2 regions of the Bradyrhizobium sp. 14AA genome follow, and region 1 is predicted to be linked to the other one. Evidence: riboswitches for the same ligand, from Rfam matches in the RefSeq annotation. Region 1 holds a riboswitch; the other holds the start of a gene.
The links. A riboswitch is a leader RNA that binds a small molecule or an ion and turns the genes downstream of it on or off. The one in region 1 is predicted to bind S-adenosylmethionine.
Positions count from the first base shown of each region.

Region 2: it holds a riboswitch for S-adenosylmethionine, as region 1 does, so the genes downstream of both, metX (homoserine O-acetyltransferase MetX) here and RAD15_RS26925 (O-succinylhomoserine sulfhydrylase) in region 1, are expected to answer to the same signal.

Region 1 is NZ_JAVAYM010000016.1:194,467-205,897, forward strand. It holds gene RAD15_RS26880 (helix-turn-helix transcriptional regulator) at 1-343, shown strand, start outside; gene RAD15_RS26885 (VOC family protein) at 401-760, shown strand; gene RAD15_RS26890 (SRPBCC family protein) at 940-1,341, shown strand; gene RAD15_RS26895 (hypothetical protein) at 1,454-1,930, shown strand; gene RAD15_RS26900 (hypothetical protein) at 2,127-2,837, opposite strand; gene RAD15_RS26905 (MATE family efflux transporter) at 2,985-4,430, opposite strand; gene RAD15_RS26910 (hypothetical protein) at 4,596-5,648, opposite strand; gene RAD15_RS26915 (PAS domain-containing protein) at 5,753-6,166, opposite strand; gene RAD15_RS26920 (2'-deoxycytidine 5'-triphosphate deaminase) at 6,342-7,448, opposite strand; SAM riboswitch at 7,560-7,639, shown strand; gene RAD15_RS26925 (O-succinylhomoserine sulfhydrylase) at 7,714-8,898, shown strand; gene RAD15_RS26930 (SGNH/GDSL hydrolase family protein) at 9,103-10,095, opposite strand; gene RAD15_RS26935 (SGNH/GDSL hydrolase family protein) at 10,108-10,887, opposite strand; gene RAD15_RS26940 (OpgC domain-containing protein) at 10,887-11,431, opposite strand, start outside.
Region 2 is NZ_JAVAYM010000018.1:97,444-108,874, forward strand. It holds gene metX (homoserine O-acetyltransferase MetX) at 1-811, opposite strand, end outside; SAM riboswitch at 897-976, opposite strand; gene RAD15_RS28225 (chorismate mutase) at 1,200-2,048, shown strand; gene hisC (histidinol-phosphate transaminase) at 2,084-3,181, shown strand; gene RAD15_RS28235 (prephenate/arogenate dehydrogenase family protein) at 3,178-4,113, shown strand; gene RAD15_RS28240 (DUF2125 domain-containing protein) at 4,208-5,392, opposite strand; gene RAD15_RS28245 (gamma-glutamylcyclotransferase) at 5,503-6,114, shown strand; gene RAD15_RS28250 (lysophospholipid acyltransferase family protein) at 6,111-6,884, opposite strand; gene RAD15_RS28255 (YdcF family protein) at 6,896-7,600, opposite strand; gene RAD15_RS28260 (cell division protein FtsX) at 7,870-8,838, opposite strand; gene ftsE (cell division ATP-binding protein FtsE) at 8,831-9,490, opposite strand; gene RAD15_RS28270 (MJ0042-type zinc finger domain-containing protein) at 9,691-10,566, shown strand; gene RAD15_RS28275 (response regulator) at 10,615-10,989, shown strand; gene RAD15_RS28280 (DUF4175 family protein) at 11,179-11,431, opposite strand, start outside.

The DNA.
Region 1 (11,431 bases):
CGAGGCCGCGCTGTGGATCGACGACAACTCGCATGCCGAGGTCGACCTCGAGCAGGCAGCAAAGCAGGCGGGCCTCAGCCCCTTCCATTTCCTGCGGCTGTTCTCGGCCGTGCTCGGCGTCACCCCGCATCAATATCTGGTGCGCTCGCGGTTGCGGCATGCGGCACGGCTACTCACTGACGATGACATCGCCGTCACCGACGTCGCCTATGACGTCGGCTTCGGCGACCTCTCCAACTTCGTCCGCACGTTTCATCGCGCCGCCGGCGTGTCGCCGACCAAGTTCCGGCAGGCCTCGAAGGGGATGCGCAAGATTCTCCAAGAGCGGGTTGCCCTCAACTGACTAGGTTCGTCTCCGGCGCGCGCCACCAAGCGGCGCGCTTTGGAAATGGAGACGACCATGTACGACCACATCGGACTTCGCGTTGCCGACCTCGACGCCGCCACGCGCTTCTACACTGCGGTGCTGGCGCCGCTCGGCTATGTCCTGTGCTCCAGCGGAGACGGCTATGCCGGATTCGGCCCGAAGGGTGAGCCGGCGCTCTGGCTGCACCTGAACAAGGGACGCAAGGCCGACGGCGCGCATATTGCGTTTCGCGCCAAAAATCATGACGCGGTCAAGGCGTTTCACGGCGAAGGCCTGAAGAGCGGCGGCCGCGACAATGGCGGCGCCGGGCCGCGCAAGGATTACAGCCCGACCTACTATGCGGCGTTCCTGATCGACCCTGATGGCAACAATGTCGAGGCGGTTTGTGTGTAAATCACGAGGACGCTACACGCGCGCTGTCATGCCCCGGCTTGACCGGGGCATCCCGTACGCCGCGACTTCTCGACTCATTCACAGCGGCCTCTGGAATACTGGATCGCCCGCCTTCGCGGGCGATGACACTTGAGATGGCGGCATCTATCGCCCGCCTCTCCACATCATAGGAAGTAACCATGGCCTCCATCCACAACGACATTCCCCTTCCCGCCTCCGCGCACGACGTCTGGGATGCCGTGCGCGATTTCGGCGCGCTGCCGCAGCGGCTGGCGCCGGGCTTCGTCACGGCCTGCACACTCGACGGCGATGCGCGCATCGTCACTTTCGCCAATGGCTCGGTGGCGCGCGAGGTGCTGGTTGATTGCGACGATGCGCGGCAGCGGCTGGTCTACGCCATCAACAATGAGCGGCTGAAGCACTACAGCGCCTCGGTGCAGGTGATCGCCGAGGGCGAGACGAGGTGCCGCCTTGTCTGGATCATCGACATGCTGCCGAACGAGCTTGCATCTTACGTTCAGGGACAGACCAAGGACGCCGTCATCGCTATCCAAAAGGCGTTTCCGCCTGCCGCGGCCTGATCGCCCTCTGTGAGTTTTCTCACAGAGCCTGCCCTCGCCGCCCGCAATCATGGCCGCGTGCGTCCGGTTGGCTCCGCTCTCCCGGCGGCGCCACGCACGCGAGGAGCAGGCCATGAGAGGTGCGGACAAGGTGATCTGCCAGGCGGCCGCCGTGCTGCTGTTGCTTTCGATTTCGAGCGCGCCGGCAAAGGCGCAGTTTCTCGGCGGCGGAGGTGCCGGCGGCGAGGACATGATGACCCAGATGGCGCCGATGCTGGAGATGATGAAGGCGAAGATGGGCAAGCGCCGCTTCGCCATGATGATGCAGACCATGGGCCCGATGATGAGCCGCATGATGGAGAACGGCGGCGGTCTCGGTGGTCTCAGCGGCGGCACTCTCGGCGGCGGTTTCGGTGCGCCGAACTACGGCGGCTACACGCCGATGGGCGGCGGCACCATGCCGGCCGGGCTCAGTGGCATCGGCGGCGGCGACGTCATGGGCATGCTCGGCGGCTCAGGTAGCGGCGACATGATGGCGATGATCCCGCAACTGATGCGACTCGCCAATGTCGGCGGAGGCGGCGGTCATCGCCGCCACAAGCACCGCTAGAGCATGATCCGGAAAAGTGCGAAGCGGCTTTCCGGAAAGATCATGCGCAAACAACAACCTAAAGCGCGATGACGATTCATCCAAATCTCATCGCGCTTTAGAGCGCGCTGCCGGCAATCGCAGCAACGAAGCAACCACCCTTCGGGGGGCTCGAAGGATGGTTGCACCGAAGCAAGCGCATGATGCGCCGTCGAAATCAGATTCGGTCGTCGATGAGGACGCCTGATATCGACGGGTCGCTTGCCTTCGCCTGGTCGCTCGATTGCGTCCCGCTGTAGGTCGGATCCGTGAGCGAGTCCTTCAGCGACTGAAGAAATTGTTCAAGCAGATCCGTCGCCGAAGTGCCGCTCGACGAACTGTCGGTGGCGGTCGCCGAAGCAGATCCGCTTGCACTCGTCGTATCGCTTGATCCCGTCGTGCTGGAAGAGGTCGAATCCGAGAACAGGCTCTTCAGCGAATCGAGGAATTGCTGAAGCAGATCCACCACCGAATTGCCGCTGGACGAACTGTCCGCGCCGTTGGTGGGGGGAGGCCCGCCGGGCGGCGGTCCACCTGCTCCACCCGGACCGCCGGCCCCGCCCGGTCCCTGGGAGAACGCCGACTTGAAGATGCCTTGCAGCTCGGTGGCCTGCTGGTCGGTCAGCTTGCCCGCCGAAACCTCCTGCTGGATGAGATCATCGATCTTCGACTTGAATGCGTCGGTCGACGATCCGCTGCCGCTGGACTGATCGCTCGCACTGCTTGATTGCAAGGCGGTGTCGATATCGCCGAGCGCGGACGACAGCGCCGACTGATCGGACGAACTGACCGCGCCGGAGCTGACTTCCGCTTGCAGCTCATCCTGCAGTCGCTGCAACGGCGATGCCTGGCGGTGATGGTGGGTGGAGAGCGCCGAAATCGAGGTCATGGGTGGCTTTCCGTGCTTTGGGAGAACTCACCGTGACGTTGTCGCCGAGAGCTGGCGCGGAGCCTTCGGCAGGGTGCAGGCCCGGTTGCCGGATATTGCCAAGGAACGAATAGAAATATTCGGAAACAAAAATCCGGCAAGCGCGCCCTAGTCTGCTGCAGCCGAAAGAGCCGGCCTGATCGCGGCCTTGCCCTCGCGCGGTCCCCAGCGCGTCAGCACCACGCTGGAGAATGACAGCAGGCCGAGCACGACCATCGAGCTCGCGGCCAGCCAGAAGAAGCTCTGCGCGGTGGCGTCATGCGTCGACAGCCACCAGCCGGTGGCCGAGATGTAGACCAGCCGCGCGGTCTGCGCCAGCACCGGGCCGATCACCTTGGCGGCACCCTGCGACGAGAAGTACATCGTCGTTGCAAGGCCGAAGAAGGCGTAGAACGGTCCGACCGTCGAGAGATATTGATGGCTCGCCGCGCGCACGGTCGCGCTGTCGGTGAAGATGTTGACCCAGAGATCGGGGAAGAGCGCAACGAGGCATGCCGGCGCGCCGACTGCCACGAAGGCAGCAGCACTGGCGATCCAGGCGATGCGCCGAGCCCGCGCGATGCGGCCCCCGCCGATCGCCATCCCGACCATCGGCACGCAGGCAATGCCGAACGAGAACGCGATCGAGGTCAGCAAAAATTCCAGCCGCGCGCCGATGCCGTAGCCGGCGAGGATCGCCGTGCCGAACTTCGCCAGCATGTGGGTGAAGATCGAGATCGTCAGCACCGATTGCAGCGGCGAGAAGCAGGCGATGGCACCGACTTTGAGGATATCGAAGAACATCGCCCATTGGATGCGCAGGCCGTGCAGCTTCGGTGCGATCCGCGCGCGGCCCGAGAACAGGTACCAGCCCATGATGCAGATGTTCATGGTGTAGGCGATCAGCGCGCCGGCCGCGACGCCGCGCATTCCGAGCTGCGGCACCGGGCCGAGCCCAAGCCCGAGCGTGCCGCCGAGCACGATCTGCCAGGCCGCGGAGTTGAGGATGAGGAACGACGGCAGCTTCATGTTGCCAGTGCCGCGCAAGACGCCGGCCATGGTGTTGAGCAGCCAGGGCAGCACGGCGCCGCCGAAAAACACCTGCGTGTAGGCGATCGCGTGCGTCAGCACATCGCCGCGGCCGCCGAGCATTTCGAGCACCCTGGGCCCGAAGATCAGCATGCCCAGCATGAAGACGAGGCCGAAGCTGATGCCGATCAGTATCGCATGCATGGCGAGCGTGCCGGCACGCTCGCGGTCGCCGGCACCGAGCGCGCGTGCGATGGCGGACGCCACCGCGCCGCCCATGGCGCCGCCGGACATGGTCATGGTCAGGATCACTGTCGGAAACACCAGCGCCATCGCGGCCAGTGCCTCGACGCCGAGCCGGCCGATATAGGAGGTCTCCGCGATCACCGTACAGGTCCCGGCCGACAGCGCGATCACGTTCGGCCAGGCGAGGGAGAGCAGCGTGCGCAGGATCGGTCCGTCGGTCAGCGCGCTCCTCACCGGCCGTGAAGGCGGCGGCAGCGGGCGCTCTTGTTCATCAACCGGGATTTCGGCGATGTCGGACATGTCCTCTCCGGACGCAGGCGCCATTTTGCGGCGCCGCAATGAGTAGGTGTGTCAATAAATTTGTTCGCGCGCAGGGCGCGGCGAGGGCTTGTTAGCACGACAATTGCCGATTCCTCCTGCGTCGGATGCAGGCGTGCCCTGCGGCAGCGCATTTCAGAGGCGAAGTTACCCGACCGTCCAGACCAGCGGCCGACGCCCTCCGGCCGGCGGCAGCAGATGCACGCCGATGTGCCGCCCGCATCCCGCCGCGAGGCCCTCGAACAGACCCTCCAGCACCTTGGCGCAGGCGCGATGATCATCGGCGACGTCGTCCATCAGCTTCCAGCCCTGCTGGCGGATTTCGAATGTGCCCTCCGACTGCGCGGTGTCGGCGGCATCGTCCTGCGCGGCGAACAGCGCGTTCAGGAACGATGCGAACGCGCTCGCGCCGCCGCGGGTCATCGACAGCGCGGCCGCGACCTCGTCGAAATACTGCATCCCGATCAGCTTGCCGGTGAGATGGAGGAGATAGCCGGCGTCTTCCGGACCGAACAATTGAACCATCACCGGCGCGGCGGTGCGGACATATTCCATGGCGTAGTTGCGATAGGCTTTTTCCAGTCGCGGTTTTGGCCAGCTCGCGACGGGCAGAGCCGGCGCGGCCTTCGCGTCGAACAACGGCGCTTCCAGATGCCGCGCGAACACCAGGCGCTGGTCGAGCTCGAGCGGATGGTCGTACTGATGATAATAGCCTTCGAGCCCGTCCTGGCCGTCGACGCTCTGCTTGGTGCAGACGAAGCCCAGGCGGAGATCGCCAAGCGCGACGCCGTTGTTGGCGTGCCATCCCCGCAGCATCGCACGGGAGACCTCGCCCGGCACGCCGCAGATCGCGGTGCCCTTCCAGATCCAGCGTGGCGGCGGATAGCGGATCCAGGCCTTGGTGTCGCTCTCATACATGTACTCGACGTGCACGCCGCCGATCCAGTTGGAGAGGTAGTGATATTGCGCAGCGGCCACCGCCGGCGGCAGATGGCTGAGGCCGAGCTTTTGCAAGCCAGGCAGGAAGCGCTCCTGCTGCTGGCGACGGAACACGCGGAAGACGAACTCAGCGGCATCCGCCGTGCCACGCCGGGTGACGACGGTGAGGATGAGACCGGTGAAATAGGCGTGATAGAGATCGGCAACCGCGCGCCAGCGCTTCCACTGGGCTTCCTGCGCGGCATCTGCTGCAGCGGCCATGTTCACTCCCGATCGTTGTTTCGATCGAGTGTGTCACCGCACCGGATGACAGGCAACAAGACGCTCATGCAGGGCTCCCTGCATGACGGCCTGTCAATTCCGCATCACGAAGTTTGTGCAGCCCTGGCCGCGCGCTCGCGCTCGATCCGTTCGGTCACATCGCGCGCCATCGCCACGGATCCCTGCACAGCACCGTCGGCGTCCCGCACCAACGCGAAGGTCATCTCGATGTAGAGCTTGCGCCCGCTCTTGTGCAGCGCGCGGGTCAATGTCGGCTTGCCTGCAAGCTTCATCGTCCCGCTTGCGAGCGCGGCCTCAAAACCCTTCCAGTGCGCGTCACGGAGATGCTCGGGAACGATCAGGTCGAGGTTCTGGCCGAGCGCTTCGTCCGCGGAAAAGCCGAACAGCGTGCTCGATGCGCGATTCCAGCGCATGATCGTGCCGGAGCGGTCCGAATAGATCATCGCGTCCGCGGCGTCGTTGAGGATTCTTGCGTCGAGTTCCGATGGATTGGTCATGTCATCACCTCGCAAGCAGCTGAAGCGCGATCGGCATCCTGCCACACATTCGGTGTCATCGCCCGACTTGATCGGGCGGCCAAGCATTCCGAGGCGACAATGATCAAATCGAGGGGCTACGGCGTACTGGATACCCCGCCTTCGCGGGGTATGACGGCGGAGGGTACGACGAGCACTACACCCGGAAATGCTTGCTCAGCTTCAGGCCCTGCGCCTGGTAGTTCGAGCCGATGCGCTGGCCATACATGGCGTCGGGGCGCGCCAGCATCTTCTCGTAGACGAGGCGGCCGACGATCTGGCCGTGCTCGAGGATGAAGGGGACTTCGCGCGAGCGCACTTCCAGGACCGCGCGCGATCCTAGCCCGCCCGCACCGGCATAGCCGAAGCCGGGATCGAAGAAGCCGGCATAGTGCACGCGGAACTCGCCGACCAGGGGATCGAACGGCACCATCTCCGCGGCGTAATCGGGCGGCACCTGCACCGCCTCTTTCGACGCCAGGATGTAGAACTCGCCGGGATCGAGGATCAGGCTGCCGTCGGGACGGGCCGAGATCGGCTCCCAGAATTCCTCGACGGAATAGCCGGAGCGACGATCGACGTCGACGACGCCGGTGTGCCGCTTGGCGCGGTAGCCGACGAAGCCGTTTGCCTTCTCGCCTGAGAGATCGACGGAGACGGCGACGCCGCCCGAGAGATCGGCATCGTCGATGTCGACGAGGCGCTCGGCCGCATGCAAGCCGTCGAGCTCGTCGGCATTGAGGATGGCGTCACCGGTGCGGAAGCGCACCTGGCTGAGGCGCGAGCCTTCGCGCACCAGCACCGGAAAGGTTTTCGGGCTGATCTCGGCATAGAGCGGACCGTGATAGCCGGCGCCGATCATGTCGAAGCGACGGGTGCCGTCGGCGATCACGCGGGTGAAGACGTCGAGGCGACCGGTCGAGCTCTTGGGGTTTGCGGCCGCGACGATCTCCGGCGGCAGAGCCAGGCTTTCCAGCAGCGGCACGATGTAGACGCAGTTGGTCTCCAGCACCGCGCCGTCGGCAAGGCTGAATTCGTGCAGCTTCAATTCGTCGATGCGCTCGGCGACGGTGGCGCCGGGGCCGGGCAGGAAGCTGGCGCGGACACGATAGGCGATGTCGCCGAGGCGCAGATCGAGGCTCGCCGGCTGGATCTGGCTTTCGACGAAGTCGTAGGCGGGCAGGATGAGCCCCGCCTCCGCCATCGCCGCGATCATGCGGTCGGGCAGGATACCATTGGCGTCGGCAGCGACCGTGAACGTCAACCGGGGGTCCTCATCAGGGGGTCAAGTACATCCGGACACGCGGAAAATACGAGGCTTTTACGGCTATCCGATGGACGTCTTGACGGAAAGGGCATTGCGGAATATGAGCATGACTTATCCCGTGGTGATTTGAGCCGGCCGGCTTGCAGCCACGTTAAATAAGTCGCTAAACAGGCCGGGGACCTCTGTGATCCCGGCCCGTGGTTTTATCCAGGCCGGTTTTTTTGTGACCGTTTTCGCATCAACGGTCATGTCGGAGGGTCCTATGTCGAAGTCGCCTGTTTACCGTCCCGAAACCCGCCTGGTCCATTCCGGCACCCTGCGCTCGCAATATGGCGAGACGTCGGAGGCGCTGTTCCTGACCCAGGGCTACGTCTACAACAGCGCCGAGGAGTGCGAGGCGCGGTTCAAGGGCGAGGACCCCGGCTTCATCTATTCGCGCTACTCCAACCCCACCATCGCGATGTTCGAGCGCCGCATGATCGAGCTCGAAGGCGCCGAAGCCGCCCGCTCGGCCGCGACCGGCATGGCCGCGGTGACCACCGCGATCCTGGCACCGCTCAAGACCGGCGATCACGTTGTCGCTTCCCGCGCCCTGTTCGGCTCGTGCCTCTACGTCATCCAGGACCTTTTGCCGCGCTACGGCATCGAGACCACGCTGGTCGACGGTGCCAATCTCGATGAATGGCAGCGTGCACTTCGGCCGAACACCAAGACCTTCTTCCTGGAGAGCCCGACCAACCCGACGCTCGACGTGCTCGACATTCCCGGCATTGCCGAGATCGCACACAAGGGCGGCGCGCGGCTCGTCGTGGACAACGTGTTCGCGACGCCGATCTGGCAGAGCCCGCTCGCGCTCGGCGCCGACGTCGTGGTCTATTCCGCAACCAAGCACATCGACGGCCAGGGCCGGTGTCTGGGCGGCATCATCCTGTCGTCGGAAGCCTTCATCGCCGAGCACATCCACAATTTCATGCGCCAGACCGGCCCGTCGATCTCGCCGTTCAACGCCTGGGTCCTGCTCAAGGGCCTGGAGACGCTGGGCGTGCGCGTGCGCGCGCAGACCGATACCGCGGCGCGCGTTGCGGACGTGCTGGCGAGCCATCCGAAAATTTCGCGGCTGGTTTTCCCGGGCCGCGCCGATCATCCGCAGGCAGCGCTCGTGAAGAAGCAGATGCGCGGCGGCTCGACGCTGGTCGGCTTCGAGGTCAAGGGCGGCAAGGCGGCGGCGTTCCGCGTGCTCAACGAGCTCAAGCTTGCGAAGATCTCGAACAATCTCGGCGACGCCAAGAGCCTCGTCACCCACCCGGCGACCACGACGCATCAGCGCCTGAAGCCGGAAGACCGCGCCGCACTCGGCATCAGCGAAGGCTTCATCCGCTTCTCCGCGGGGCTCGAGCATGCGGACGATCTGATCGAAGATCTGACGGCGGCACTGGAGAAGGCGTGAGGCCGGCACGTAGGGTGGGTTAGCGAAGCGTAACCCACCACTTGCTTCCGCGAGGATGGACCGTGGTGGGTTACGGCCTCGCCTAACCCACCCTACGGCAGCTGGAGAAGGCGAGAGCGAGCCCACCATTCACGATCACGCTGACGATAGATCGTGGGCACGGCGCGCGAAGAGCGCGCCTTTGCCCACCCTACGGAAGCGGTGTTACATCGGCCGATACGTCCGCACGTCCGCCGGCACGTTGACGCCGAGTTTGATCTGGCCGACAGAGCGGATGATGTCGTCGCCGAGCAGCTGGGCGAAGCAGGCGTAGCCCCAATCGTTCATGTGCAGGCCGTCGGCAATGACGAAGCTCTCGACCGGGATCGCCTGCGTCTCGTGCCAGTCGCGCATCACCTCGAAGCGCGGGAAGATACCGACGTGACGCAGCTCGGCGACCTTGCCGAGCAGCTTCACCATCTTGCCGGCGCTCTCGGCGCGCTGGTTGACGGCCGGCGAATATTGCGGATCGACCAGCACGATGTCGGCGCCGCCGGCGGCCTGGATGCGGGTGATGCCGTCCTCGACCAGTTTTGCAGTGTCGCCGGGATCGAGATTGCGCAGCACGGCGTTGGTGCCGACCTGCCAGATCACGAGATCCGGATGCACGTCGATCACCTCCTTCTGGAGGCGCTTCATCATCTCGGGCGCATCCTCGCCACCGACGCCGGCATTGACGACGGTGATGTCGGCAGTCGGGTATTGCCGGCGCAGCTGCGCGGCGAGGCGATTGGGATAGTTGAACTCCGGCGAGCTTGCGCCGAACCCGGCGGTCGACGACGAGCCGAACGCGACGATCAGGACGGGCTGGCCGGCCACGAGCTTGCTTGCGACATGCGGCAGCGTGCCCATCGCCTTTGCGCCGCCCTTCGACGGCAGGCAGGGGACGCGGTTGAAGATGTCACCGGCGGATTTCGCGACCTGCTTCACCTTGTCGATGGCGCGCGCCGTGATGCCGCGCTGCTCGGGGGACGTCGCGGCGACAGTGGTCTGGGAGGGCGAGGCGGACGCGGGATTAGCCGGCTGCTGCGGGACGGGCGTCGCCTGCGCGGCTTGCGCCTGCGCCCGGGACTGCGAGGCCGGCGTCAGCAACAGCAGCGCTGCTGCTGCGGCCGCAGCCAGCCATGCCGTCAGGCAAAAAGGGCGGAGAGAACTCATTAACGCTAGACCTCAATTTTGCTGCTGGGCCGGCTCCAGATGGGCTGCGTCAATCACGAACTGTGCCAACGCCCGGCCAAGGCAATCATGAACCTGTTTTGCCAGTTCAGGCCCGCGGGACGGGCTGAACAGGTCGAACTGCCCCTGATCATTCCACTGCCGCATGATCGCGAAACGGTCGAACAGCGGGACGTCATGCTCCTGCGCCACCACCCGCATATTGTCGAGGTATGGCGGCACCGAGATCATGGTTTCGGTACGCGGGCTGTACTGCAGATTCATCAAGACGACGTCAGCCCCTGCCTTTTGCAACGCAGCAACTCCTCCGGTCACCGCGCCGCGAAAATCGTCGGGATCGATGGCTCGGATAGCATCCACAGTCCCGGTCTGCCAGATGACCAAAGTAGGCGTTTTTGCTTCCATCAGCTTAACGAAGCTGGCGGCCGCCTCTTCGGCCGTCTTCTTGCTCTGTAGTTCTACGGAGACGTGCACGGTTTCCGACGGCGGCAGCTTGTCCTTCAGGATGGCCTGCATGCGCGCCGGATAGGAGCTGTCCTCGGAGGCCGGAATCGTGGTCGAACGGCTTCCGATGACCAGGATTTCGAGCGGTTTGCCGGCTTTGACGGCATCGGCGACCTTGGGAAGCTGGCTTTCGCTGGTGAGCAGGTAGGACGGCAATTCGCACGCGGCCGGCGTTGCGGAAACGGCAGGCGCAGCATCGCCCCCGCGCGCCACTGGGGCGGCGAGGTTACCGCATAGCAGGATCAGGCTCAGGAGAACCTTCGCCTTCATCAGCCCCCTCCCGCCATATCGGCGTTGCCGACGGCGTTTTTGGTTTTCGCACCGCTCTTGTCAGCCACGCGCTTGTACCACGAAATCACCCAGGCCACGCCCCACATGATCAGGATTCCGGAGAGACTAATCAGCGCATGCATGACTGCGCCGCCGGAGACCTCGGCCAGAATGAAATGGCCGGCGAAGGCGAGGAAGACGCCGAGACAGAAGATCTCGAGGGAATGCGAGCCGCACAGGATCAGCGGCCGCAGCCAGGGCGATTTCAGGCCCGGCCAGTCCCGCGGCAGGAAGCGCACGGTGAGCGCGGCGAGCGCCAGGAAATGCGTGAAGCGCAGCACGTCGAGATCGGTCTTGTCGATCGGATACATCCATTGTTCGAGCCGCTTCGGCATCAGATGGGACAGCTGCGGCACGTACCAGGTCAGCGTCACGTAGAACGCCGCGACGATATAGGCGATCGAGATCCACATCGTTACCGGCGATGCTAAAATGCGCGACATGCGCCGTGCACCTCCGAGCGCACACCATGCACCGAAGACGA
Region 2 (11,431 bases), on a different contig from region 1:
CGAACGAGAAGGTCGGCAGCTCGCGGTCCTGCATACGCCGGCCAAACTTGCGATGCAGTGCCGCGTCCGACAGATAGGTGATGTGCGCCGCCATGCGCGCCACCGCGAGACCGCGATGCGGATGGATGCCGTGATCGGCATAGCCGCCATTGTGCCAGTCGGGATCGGCCATCACGGCCTGGCGGCCGAGCTCGTGGAAGGCGATATTCTGCGCCGAGTGCCGCGTCGAGCAGGCGATCGCCAGCGCCGAGTACACGCGCTTGGGATAGGCCGCGGTCCATTGCAGCACCTGCATGCCGCCCATCGAGCCGCCGACGACGGCGAACAGCGTGTCGATGCCGAGCCGGTCGATCAGCATCGCCTGCGCGCGCACCATGTCGGGGATGGTGATGACGGGGAAATCGAGGCCCCACACCTTGCCGGTCGCGGGATTGATCGAGGCCGGCCCCGTCGAGCCCATGCAGCCGCCGATCACGTTGGAGCAGATGATGAAGTAGCGCTGAGGATCAAGGGGCCGGCCGGGGCCGACCAGCGTCTCCCACCAGCCGGACTTGCCGGTGACGGGATGCACATTGGCGACGTGCTGATCGCCGGTGAGCGCATGGCAGATCAGCACCGCGTTGGAGCGATCGGCGTTGAGCTCGCCATAGGTCTGGTAGGCGATCTGGAACGGGGTGAGATCGACGCCGCAATCGAGCCGCAGCGGCTGGTCGGCGCCGAAATGCACCACCTGCGAACTCGGATGATCGACCTCATGCGACCGGTCGTCGGCACTGATCGCGGGACTGGGTACAGACTTGACGCCAACCATCATCGACCTCGTTTGCGACGGCCGCTAGAGCGCCGCTGACATCAGGCCATGAAAAACCCGGCCTGAACGATAGGTTCGGCCGGGATCGAAAGCGTCCCCGGCCTGTTTAGCGAGTTTTTTAACGTGGCTGCAAGCCGGCCGGCTCAAATGACCACGGAACAGGCAAAAACTACTGGCTTGGGCGCTTTTCGTCAAGACACGATCCGGATTAGCCAAATTCGTCTCCGTCGCGTCGGCCGAAAAGGCCATCATTTCTCTTTGCTTTCGCCGGCCCGACTGCCTAATCAGGACGTCGACCCCAGCAGGTCCGGCCTTACCAATCTCCTTGGCCCGGCCCGCATTGGAACGCCTCTCAAAAGCCCAAGACTCTCAAAAGCCCAAGTCAGATATGTCCCAACGTCCGCCCGCGCCACCATCGCTCCAGGAACTGCGCAAGGAGATCGACGCGATCGACGAGGGCATGCATCGCCTGCTGATGCAGCGCGGCGACATCATCGACCGCCTGATCCAGGTGAAGCAGACCCAGGAGGTGGGCTCGGCGTTCCGCCCGGCGCGCGAGGCCTCCATGATGCGTGACCTCGTGCAGCGTCATCGCGGCATCCTGCCGCTCGACACGGTCGAGAGCATCTGGCGCGTCATCATCGCGACCTTCACCTATGTCCAGGCGCCGTTCTCGGTGCATGCCGACATCTCGGTGAGCGAACCGGCGATGCGCGATTCCGTGCGTTTCCATTTCGGCTTCACCGTGCCTTACGTCGCGCATTTCAGCGCACAGGCCGCGGTCGAGGCGGTGGCGAAATCCAAGGGCGATCTGGCGCTGGTCTCGGCGACCTCCAGCCGCACGCCATGGTGGCTCTCGCTCGAGGCGGCCAGTGCGCCGAAGATCATCGCGCGGCTGCCCTTCGTCGAGCGCGCCGACCATCCGGCCGCGCTGCCCGTGTTCGCAGTCTCGCGCGTCGCCGACAGCGCGCTGGTGACGGAGGTCGAGACCTTCAGCGTGCGCGTCTCCGGGTGGAACGCCGAGGTGGCGCGCGCGCTGTCGCCGCTCGCCGAGATCGTGGCGGTGCCCGACACCGCCTTCGACGGCGCGGCACTGCTGGTCTCGGTCACCGCGGCAAGCGGCATCGACAAAATCAGGGCTGCCCTGATCGAGGCGGGGGCCTCGGTGCGCTCCACGGCCCTCGTCGGCAGCCACGCAACGCGCTATACGGTGGCCCCGACCGGGCCGAAATCGTAAATCGCGAACCGCCTGAAGCCTATCCGGAGTTGAAGATGTCCCGCCCCGTGCCGAATCCCGGCATTCTCGATATTGCGCCCTACACGCCCGGCAAGAGTCCGGTGGCGGAGCCGGGCCGCAAGGTGTTCAAGCTCTCGGCCAACGAGACGCCGTTCGGGCCCTCGCCCAAGGCGATCGAGGCGTTCAAGCACGTGGCGGGTCACCTGGAAGACTATCCGGAAGGCACTTCGCGCGTGCTGCGCGAGGCGATCGGCCGCTCCTTCGGTCTCGACCCCAACCGCATCATCTGCGGCGCCGGCTCGGACGAGATCCTCAACCTGCTCGCCCACACCTATCTCGGCCAGGGCGACGAGGCGATCTCCACCACGCACGGCTTCCTGGTCTACCCGATCGCGACCATGGCGGTCGGCGCCAGGAACGTGGTTGCGCAGGAGACCAACCTCACCTGCAACGTCGACGCCATCCTCAATGCGGTGACGCCGCGCACCAAGCTGGTCTGGCTCGCCAACCCCAACAATCCGACCGGCACCTACGTGCCGTTCGACGAGGTCAAGCGCCTGCGCGCCGGTCTGCCCTCGCACGTGCTGCTGGTGCTGGACGCCGCCTATTCCGACTACGTCTCGCGCAACGATTACGAGATGGGGATCGAGCTCGTCGCCACCACCGAGAACACGGTGGTGACGCACACCTTCTCCAAGATCCACGGCCTTGCCGCGCTGCGCGTCGGCTGGATGTTCGGCCCCGAGCACATCATTGACGCCGTCAACCGCATCCGCGGTCCCTTCAACGTGTCGACGCCGGCGATGTACGCCGCGGTCGCCGCGATCGAGGACACCGCGCACCAGGCGATGTCGAAGCAGTTCACCGAGACCTGGCGCAACTGGCTCACCGAGGAGATCGGCAAGCTCGGGCTGAAGGTGACGCCGAGCGTCGCCAATTTCGTGCTGATCCACTTCCCGACCGACAAGGGCAAGTCCGCGGATGACGCCGACGCCTTCCTCACCAAGCGGGGCCTGGTGCTGCGCGCGCTGAAGAACTACGGCCTGCCGCACTCGCTGCGCATGACCATCGGCACCGAGGAAGCCAACCGCCTCGTCGTCGAGGCCCTGCGCGACTTCACGGCCGGCAAATGAGCAACGCACCGCACTTCCAGCGCGTCGCGCTGATCGGCTTCGGCCTGATCGGCGGCTCGATCGCGCGGGCTGCGAAGCTCCAGGGCCTGGCGGGCGAGATCGTCACCACCGCGCGCTCGGAAAAGACGCGCGCGCGGGTGATGGAGCTCGGCATCGTCGACCAGGTCGTGGCGACCAATGCGGAAGCGGTGAAGGATGCCGATCTCGTCATCCTCTGCATTCCCGTCGGCGCCTGTGGTCCGGTGGCGCAGGAGATCGCTGCGCATCTGAAGCCGGGTGCGATCATCTCCGACGTCGGCTCGGTCAAGGGCGCGATCGTCAGGGACATGGCACCGCACCTGCCGAAAAACATTCACTTCGTGCCGGCGCATCCGGTGGCGGGCACCGAGCATTCGGGCCCCGATTCCGGCTTCGCCGAACTCTTCATCAACCGCTGGTGCATCCTCACCCCGCCGGAAGGCGTCGATGCGGCGGCCACAGATCGCCTGCGCGCGTTCTGGGCGGCTATGGGCGCCAAGGTCGAGGTCATGACACCGGATCATCATGATCTGGTGCTCGCGATCACCAGCCATCTGCCGCATCTGATCGCCTACACCATCGTCGGCACCGCCGACGAGCTGGCGCAGGTGACGGAGTCCGAGGTGATCAAATTCTCCGCCGGCGGTTTCCGTGATTTCACCCGCATCGCCGCGTCCGACCCGACGATGTGGCGCGACGTGTTCCTCGCCAACAAGGAAGCCGTGCTGGAGATGCTCGGCACCTTCACCGAGGATCTCGCAAAACTCACCCGCGCGATCCGGCGCGGCGACGGCGAGGCGCTGTTCGACCACTTCACCCGCACCCGCGCCATCCGCCGCGGCATCGTCGAGATCGGACAGGATTCGGCGGCGGCGGATTTCGGCCGGCAGCATGGGGCGCTGAAGAAGCCGTAGCGCGCGGCTTCGTAGCCCGGATGAGCGAAGCGACATCCGGGAGAGATTCCCGCATATCGCTCCGCTCATGCGGGCTACGGGAGCTACGAAGAACCTAATACAACGGCGGGATCTGGCCGACCTTGACCGGACCCAGCAGCACCGCGCCGTCGACGAACTTCAGCGGGAAGCTGCGGGCCTTCTTGCCCTCCAGCGTGCTCTCGGTGCCGATCGAATTGATGCCGGCGGCAACGCCGGCATTGGCGTTCTGCTTGATGACCTTGCCGAGACCGGGAACGGCGCGGTCGAGCGCGCCGAACAGGTTGTTGAGGTCCTGCGACTTCACACCGGGCGCAACACGGTCGAGGGTAGCCTGCGGCACGCCCTCTTCCAGCATCTTCTCGATGCCGAGCGCCGGGATCACGCGCTCGAGCCCGGTCACCGTCATCTGCAACTCGCCGTCTAAACGGCCATTGGCCGAGAGGCCGAGCGTGCCGGCCGCAACCGCGATCATCTCGCCCTGCTGGATGCGCGACTGCACGATCTCGATATGGCCGCCGGCGGCCTGGATCTCGCGGAAGCGCTGCGGCCACGGCTTTGGCGTGAGGTCGGAGAGCCCGGTGACCTTGGCACGGGTGTCGGCCTCGAACGGCTCGGCGAGCAAGGGATGAACGCCCTGGATGCTGCCCTGCGCGATCTGGAGCACGGTCTCGATAACAGGATGATCCGACGGCGATCCATCCGCGAGACGCCCGTGCAGCTCGACCTGTTTTGCGCGCGCCAGCGGCACCTGCACGCTGCCGTCGAGCCGGTTGACGGTGGGATCCTCGAACACGATGGAGGCGCGCTCCGGCACGGCAGGCAGGCCCACCACGCTGCTGCGGCCCTTGCTCCAGTTCACCACGAAGGTGTTTTGCGTGACGCCGTCGGTCAGCGTCGCCGGCGCCGAGAATTCGGCGATGACGCGCTTGGGATCGTAGACCTGGGCGACGACGAGGATGTTGTCGAGCTTGGCCGTGAACGGCGTCTTGCTGGCGTTTTGCGAGACCAGGGCGACGCTGGCGCCGGAACACTGGACCTCGAAGCGGAACGGGAAGCCCGCGATCGAGCGCTTGGCGCAATCATAGATGCGGCCGGATTTGGCCTCCTGCGCGCGCCAGGCGTCGGCGGCGATTTCGGCCTGCGAGGCGGCATAGAACCAGAAGCAGCTCCACGCGACCGCGAGGATCAGGAGGAGAACGGGTGCGATGAAAAGGCCCCAACGGGAGCGCCGGCCTGCGGCAACGGTCATATCGGACATGCGGCGACCCTTTGACCCCAGATTTTGTCAAATGTAAGCGAGGTTGGCTTGCTCCGAAAGGCGGAGAATTCGCTTCGCTTGAGGGCGCCGTTCTGGTAGCCGTGCCCGAAATGTCGGAAATCACCCTCCCCTCCGTCTCCACCGCCACGGGCGACCTCTGGGTGTTCGGCTACGGCTCGCTGATGTGGCGGCCGGGCTTCGAATTTAGGGAACGCGTCCCGGCCCGGCTGGTCGGCGAGCATCGCGCGCTCTGCGTCTATTCCTTCGTGCATCGCGGCACGCCGGAGAAGCCGGGCCTGGTGCTCGGGCTCGACCGCGGCGGCGCCTGTCGCGGCATCGCCTTCCGCGTCGCTGAAGAGGACCGCGCCGACGTCGTCGCTTATTTGCGCGCGCGCGAGCAGGTCACCTCGGTCTATCGCGAGGTGATGCGCTCGGTTTGGCTGGAGAACGATGCGCGGCAGCGCGTCTCTGCGCTCGCCTATGTGGTCGATCGCGGCCACGTCCAATATGCCGGCCGGCTGTCGCTCGCCGACCAGCACCGCCACGTGATCCAGGGCCACGGCCAGTCCGGCGCCAACCGCGACTACGTGACCGCGACGGTGAAGGCGATCGAGGCCGAAGGCTTTCGCGACACCCAGCTGCATCAGCTCGCGACCATGCTGCATGGCGATGCGCATTCCCTGCACGCGCCGGCTCCCGCGGAAGATCAAGAGAACCGCTAGCGCTCCGAGGGAGCATAGCTCGGCGCTGAGCCGATCAACTGCTCCTGCTCCCTGCGGCCCGCCTCGACGAGGCGGCCGGTCGCCTCTTCGATCGCTGTCTGCACACGGGAGAGAAATTCGTCCTTCGGCAGGCCTGCGGGCAAGGGATCGAGAAACTCCACCACCAGCGTGCCGGGATAGCGCATGAAGGTCCGGCGCGGCCAGAACAGGCCGGAATTGAGCGCGATCGGCAGGCACTGCACGCCGCAAGACGAATAGATCTGCGCAAAGCCGGTCTTGTAGTCGGGCGGCGCGCCCGGCGCCCGACGCGTGCCTTCCGGAAAAATGACGAGCTGGCGGCCCGAGCGCACCGCTTCGCGTGCGCGCCGCGTCATGTCCAGAAGCGCCTTCACGCCGGCCTTGCGATCGATCGCGATCATTCCGGTCTTGACCAGGAACTGACCGAACACCGGAATCTGCATGAGTTGGCGCTTGAGGATGAAGATCGGGCGATCGAAGAACCCGGGCAACACGAACGTCTCCCAGAACGACTGATGCTTCGCCACGATCACCAACGGTCCCTCTGGAATTTTCTCGACGCCGCGGAATTCCACCTTGATGCTGCAGACCACCCGCATCAGAAACAGCGTTGCCTTCGCCCAGCACTGCGCGACCGTCAGCATCGCGCGCGGCGGCAATGCAAAGGTCGGCAGCGCCACGATCGCGAGGCACACCAGCACGGCGTAGAACAGCACGTTGAATAGGAGCGAGCGCAGGAAAATCAAGAACATCGACGATCCGATCAATTGGCCTGTGCGGTGGCGGGCCGCTTCGGCTGCAGCCCGGGAGGCTGCTCCGACATCTCGGGCGAAAGGTCAATCCCGAAATCTTCCAGCCGTACCCTGAGCTCGGCCGCGATGTACTTGACATATTCCGACAGCAGCAGCCGCAGCGTCGAGGCCGAGGTCCACCATGGCTCCTCGCGCCATTTGTCGCCGACCACCGCGAACGGAATCAGCGTCGTCTCCGGCATCGCATGCGAGAATTCCACCAGCGCGCGCGGCATGTGATAGTTCGAGGTCACCACGATCAGCGATTTGAACCGGCGCTCGTGCGCCCAGCGCCGTGCCTCCGCCGCATTGCCGCGGGTCGTGAGCGCGGTGCGATCGAGGTCGACGCAACAGGTCATGAAGGACTGGTTCTCCGGCAGGGTCCGGGAGATGTCGCTCGCCGTCGACGTCGGGTGCACGCCCGAGATCAGGAGCCGCCTGCCGTAGCCGGCCGCCAGGAGCTCCATCGCATCCGACACCCGGGAGGAGCCGCCGGTCAAGACCACGATGCCGTCCGCCTTGCGGTCCGGCGCAAGCTCGGCGCCGCGCAATTGCGACAGGAACGCAACGAAGCCCGCCGCCGCGCCGACGAAGGCGAACGCGATCGCCGACACGATTATCGCGCGCAGCCAGCCGCGCGGCAGTTTCGGCGATCGATCGTCGGTCGGCGAGGTCATGCGATGTCGGTGGTCCCTTCCCCGGATGATTTTAGGACGTTTTGAGGCGAAGTGGAGTCCGGTTTGTTGGGCTCTGTGAACGCAAAGAATACTCAGGCGGCGAGCTCTTTCCCTCTCCCCTTGTGGGAGAGGGTGGCTCGGCGCGCAGCGGCGAGACGGGTGAGGGGTCTGTCTCCACGAGTCTAGCTCTCATTTGAATCCGCGGAGAAAACCCCTCATCCGGCGCTTCGCGCCACCTTCTCCCACAAGGGGAGAAGGAAGAAATCAACTCAATCCACATCATTCAGCGTCGCGAACAGGGTCTGGCGCGAAGCCACCGCGGTGATGGCGCCGATCAGGACCGCCTGCACCGCGAGCACGATGTAGCCGGATGGCCGCAGCGAGAAGGTGCCGAGCAGGGCTGCGAACTGGTCGCCGACGGGGGTGCCGGAAAACCAGCCGGCGATCGACTCGGAGAAGCCGAACACCAGCATGGCGACGCCGCCGCCGATCACGCCGCCCTCGAGGCCCAGCCTGAGGAAATGCCGCAGGAAGCGGTTGGCGATGTAGCGATCGCCGGCGCCGACGAAATGCAGGACCTCGACGATCGGACGGTTCGCCGCCATGGCGCCGCGCGTCGCGAACGACACCGAGATGATGGTGGCGATGATGACCAGCGCGAGGATGCCGAGGCCGGCAAGCACGGTGGCGTTGGTCATCGAGCGCATGCGCTCGATCCATGCGCGGTGATCGTCGACGCTGGCGCTCGGCGCGACCTGGGTCACGCGGGCGCGCAAGGCGACGAGATCGAGCGCCGTGCCAGGCTGCACGCGCGCGATGATCATGCGCGGCACCGGCAGATCGTCCATCGACAGCCCCGTGCCGAGCCAGGGCTCGAGCAGCTTGCCGCTCTCGTCCTTGCTGAACGGCTTGACCTCGACGATGCCGGCCTGCGCGCGCATCGCCTCGGTCACCGCCGCGGTGTCGCGTTCGAGATCGCGGCCGGTCTGCGGGCGGACCTGGATGGTGATTTCGCTGGCGACGTCCGATTGCCATTCGGCGGCGGAGGCGCTGACCAGCAGCACCGTACCCGTCGTCATCGAGGCGAGGAAGGTCATGATGGCGACGACGGCGACCAGCGCGCGGCCGTGGATCGAGGCGCGCGGCACGATCGGCGACATGTTGCGTGCCTTGGCCGGAAGCTGCGGACGCTCTTGTCCGAGATCCACCAGCACGCCGCGCTCGTCGGTCCTACTCATAGACGTGCAGCCGTCCCTGATGCAGCACTAGCCGCCGCGCCTCGTACTGGTCCATCAGGCCGATGTCGTGGGTCGCGATGATGACGGCGGTGCCTGACTTGTTGAGCTCGATGAACAGCCGCAGCAGGCGGCGGCCGAGCGTGGGGTCGACGCTGCCGGTCGGCTCGTCCGCGAGCAGCAGTTGCGGCCGCGAGATCACCGCGCGCGCGATCGCCGCGCGCTGCTTCTCACCGCCGGACAGGATCGGCGGCAGCGCATCCATGCGCTCGCCGAGGCCGACCCATTTCAGGAGATCGATCACCTCCTTGCGGTAGCTCGACTCGCTGCGACCCATGACGCGGAACGGCAGCGCGACATTCTCATACGTCGTCATGTGGTCGAGCAGACGGAAATCCTGGAGCACGATGCCGATGCGCTTGCGCAAGTCCGCGATCTCGTCCTTGCCGAGCTGTGAGATGTCGTGGCCGAACAGATTGACGAGGCCGCGCGTCGGCCGGTGCGACAGGAACAGCAGGCGCAAAAGCGAGGTCTTGCCGGCGCCGGACGGGCCGGTGAGGAACTGGAAGGAATGCGCCGGGATCTGGAAACTGAGATCGCGCAGGATCTCCGGCCCCAGACCGTAACGCAATCCGACATTTTCGAACCGAACCAAGCTCAGCTCCGTTCGAGAGGGGGCGCGGGCCGCACTGCGCTCCGCTACACGCGATCACCGGGTTTTGCGGCCGTTATGGTTTCCGGTTCGTTAACGGTCACCCTGTAGCATATTGGGTGACATCCCTGCCGCCCGGTTCTCCGCGACCGGGTCATCGTCAAGACTGGTCCAAGACCTCGTTCATGCATCAAGGCTCGTCCATGCATATCGTCTGCCCCCATTGTACGACATCCTACGCCATCAAGCTTGCGAGCCTGGGGGCAAATGGACGGACGGTGCGCTGCTCCCGCTGCAAGGAAACCTGGGTCGCCCATGCCGAGGATGCCATCGAGGAGGCGTCCATCCCGGCTATGGCCGCTGCCAGCCAGGCCGACGACCAGTCCGATCTCGCTGAGCAGTGGAACTCCTACGCCAACGACGGCGCCGCTGATGCCCCCATCGTCGACAGCCCCTCCATCGCCAGCGACTGGCCGGCCGAAGATGCCAAGGAGATCGAGGACGAGTGGTCAGCGGCGGCCAGGGCCGCCGAGGAAGACGTCGCCGGCGCGCAGCACCAATCCTGGTTCCGCGGCCTGTTCTCCCGCCGCGGGGCGCGGGTGAGCCGCCCGGTCGCCACCACGGCACCGCGAAAATCCCATTTCGGCCTGCCGACGGCCTGTGCCGCCATGGGCGCGCTGGTGCTGGCGCTCGTGATCTGGCGCGGCGACATGGTGCGGCTGCTGCCGCAGACGGCGGCGTTCTACAAGATGGTCGGACTCGAGGTTAATCTGAGGGGGCTGGCCTTCAAGGACGTCAAGCTCTCCAGCGAGACCGTGGACGGTAAGCAGGTGCTGGTGATCGAGGGCGTGATCGTCGGCCAGGGCAAGAAGCCGCTCGATATCCCGCGGCTGCGCTTTGCCGTCCGCGACGCGCAGGGCGCGGAGATCTACGCCTGGAATTCGGTTCTGGAACAGACCGTGCTGCAGCCCGGCGAACGCGCCTTCTTCCGCTCGCGCCTGGCCTCGCCGCCGCCGGAGGGCCGCAATATCGACGTTCGCTTCTTCAACCGGCGCGACATTGCCGGCGGCAGCGTATAATCGATCTCGCAGGTCCCGCACGGGAGGGTTGATCCCAAGGTTGGTCTCATGCCGAAAATCCTGATCGCCGACGACGAGGATTCGATGCGCCAGCTGGTGGCGCGCGCCATCGCCATGGACGGCCACGAAACCATCACCGCGCAGGACGGCGCCGAGGCGCTGGAGATCCTGACCCGCGAGGACGGCGCGTTCGACCTGCTGCTCACCGACATCCAGATGCCCATCATGGACGGCATCGCACTGGCGCTCTCCGCCGCGCGCGATTTCCCCGATTTGACGATTTTGCTGATGACCGGCTTTGCCGACCAGCGCGAGCGCGCCTCGAACCTCAATGCGCTGGTGCATGACGTCGTGACGAAACCATTCTCGGTCGCCGACATCCGCACCGCCGTGGCGGATGCGCTGGCGGCGAAGAAGGGGTAGCGGCTCGAATGTCGTAGCCCGCATGAGCGTAGCGACATGCGGGACCAGCGGCCCCGGATATCGCTTCGCTCATCCGGGCTACGCACCGCCGCTGAGAGGCGACATCGCCCCCACCCACTCGATGTCGTCCTGGCTCCCCGCGCGCAATTGCGCGCTAGGCCAGGACGACATTGGGGAGAGAGCCCTTCCTCAAAAATCCTTCAGCAGCCGCTCGATGTAGTCGAGCTCGATCTGCGGGCGCGAGGTGTCCCCGAGGCGGCGGCGGAGTTCTTCGAGGATGCGGCGGACGCGCTGGGCGTCGATCTCGCCGGGGATCTTCACCGTGTAGTCGTCGCTGAGGTCGCGGCCATGGAGGGGGCGGCCGAGCGGGTCGGTCTGATTGGCGCCGCTCTGCTGACGGCCGTTCCGGTTGCCGGGACCATCGCCCTGCCCGTCACCATCG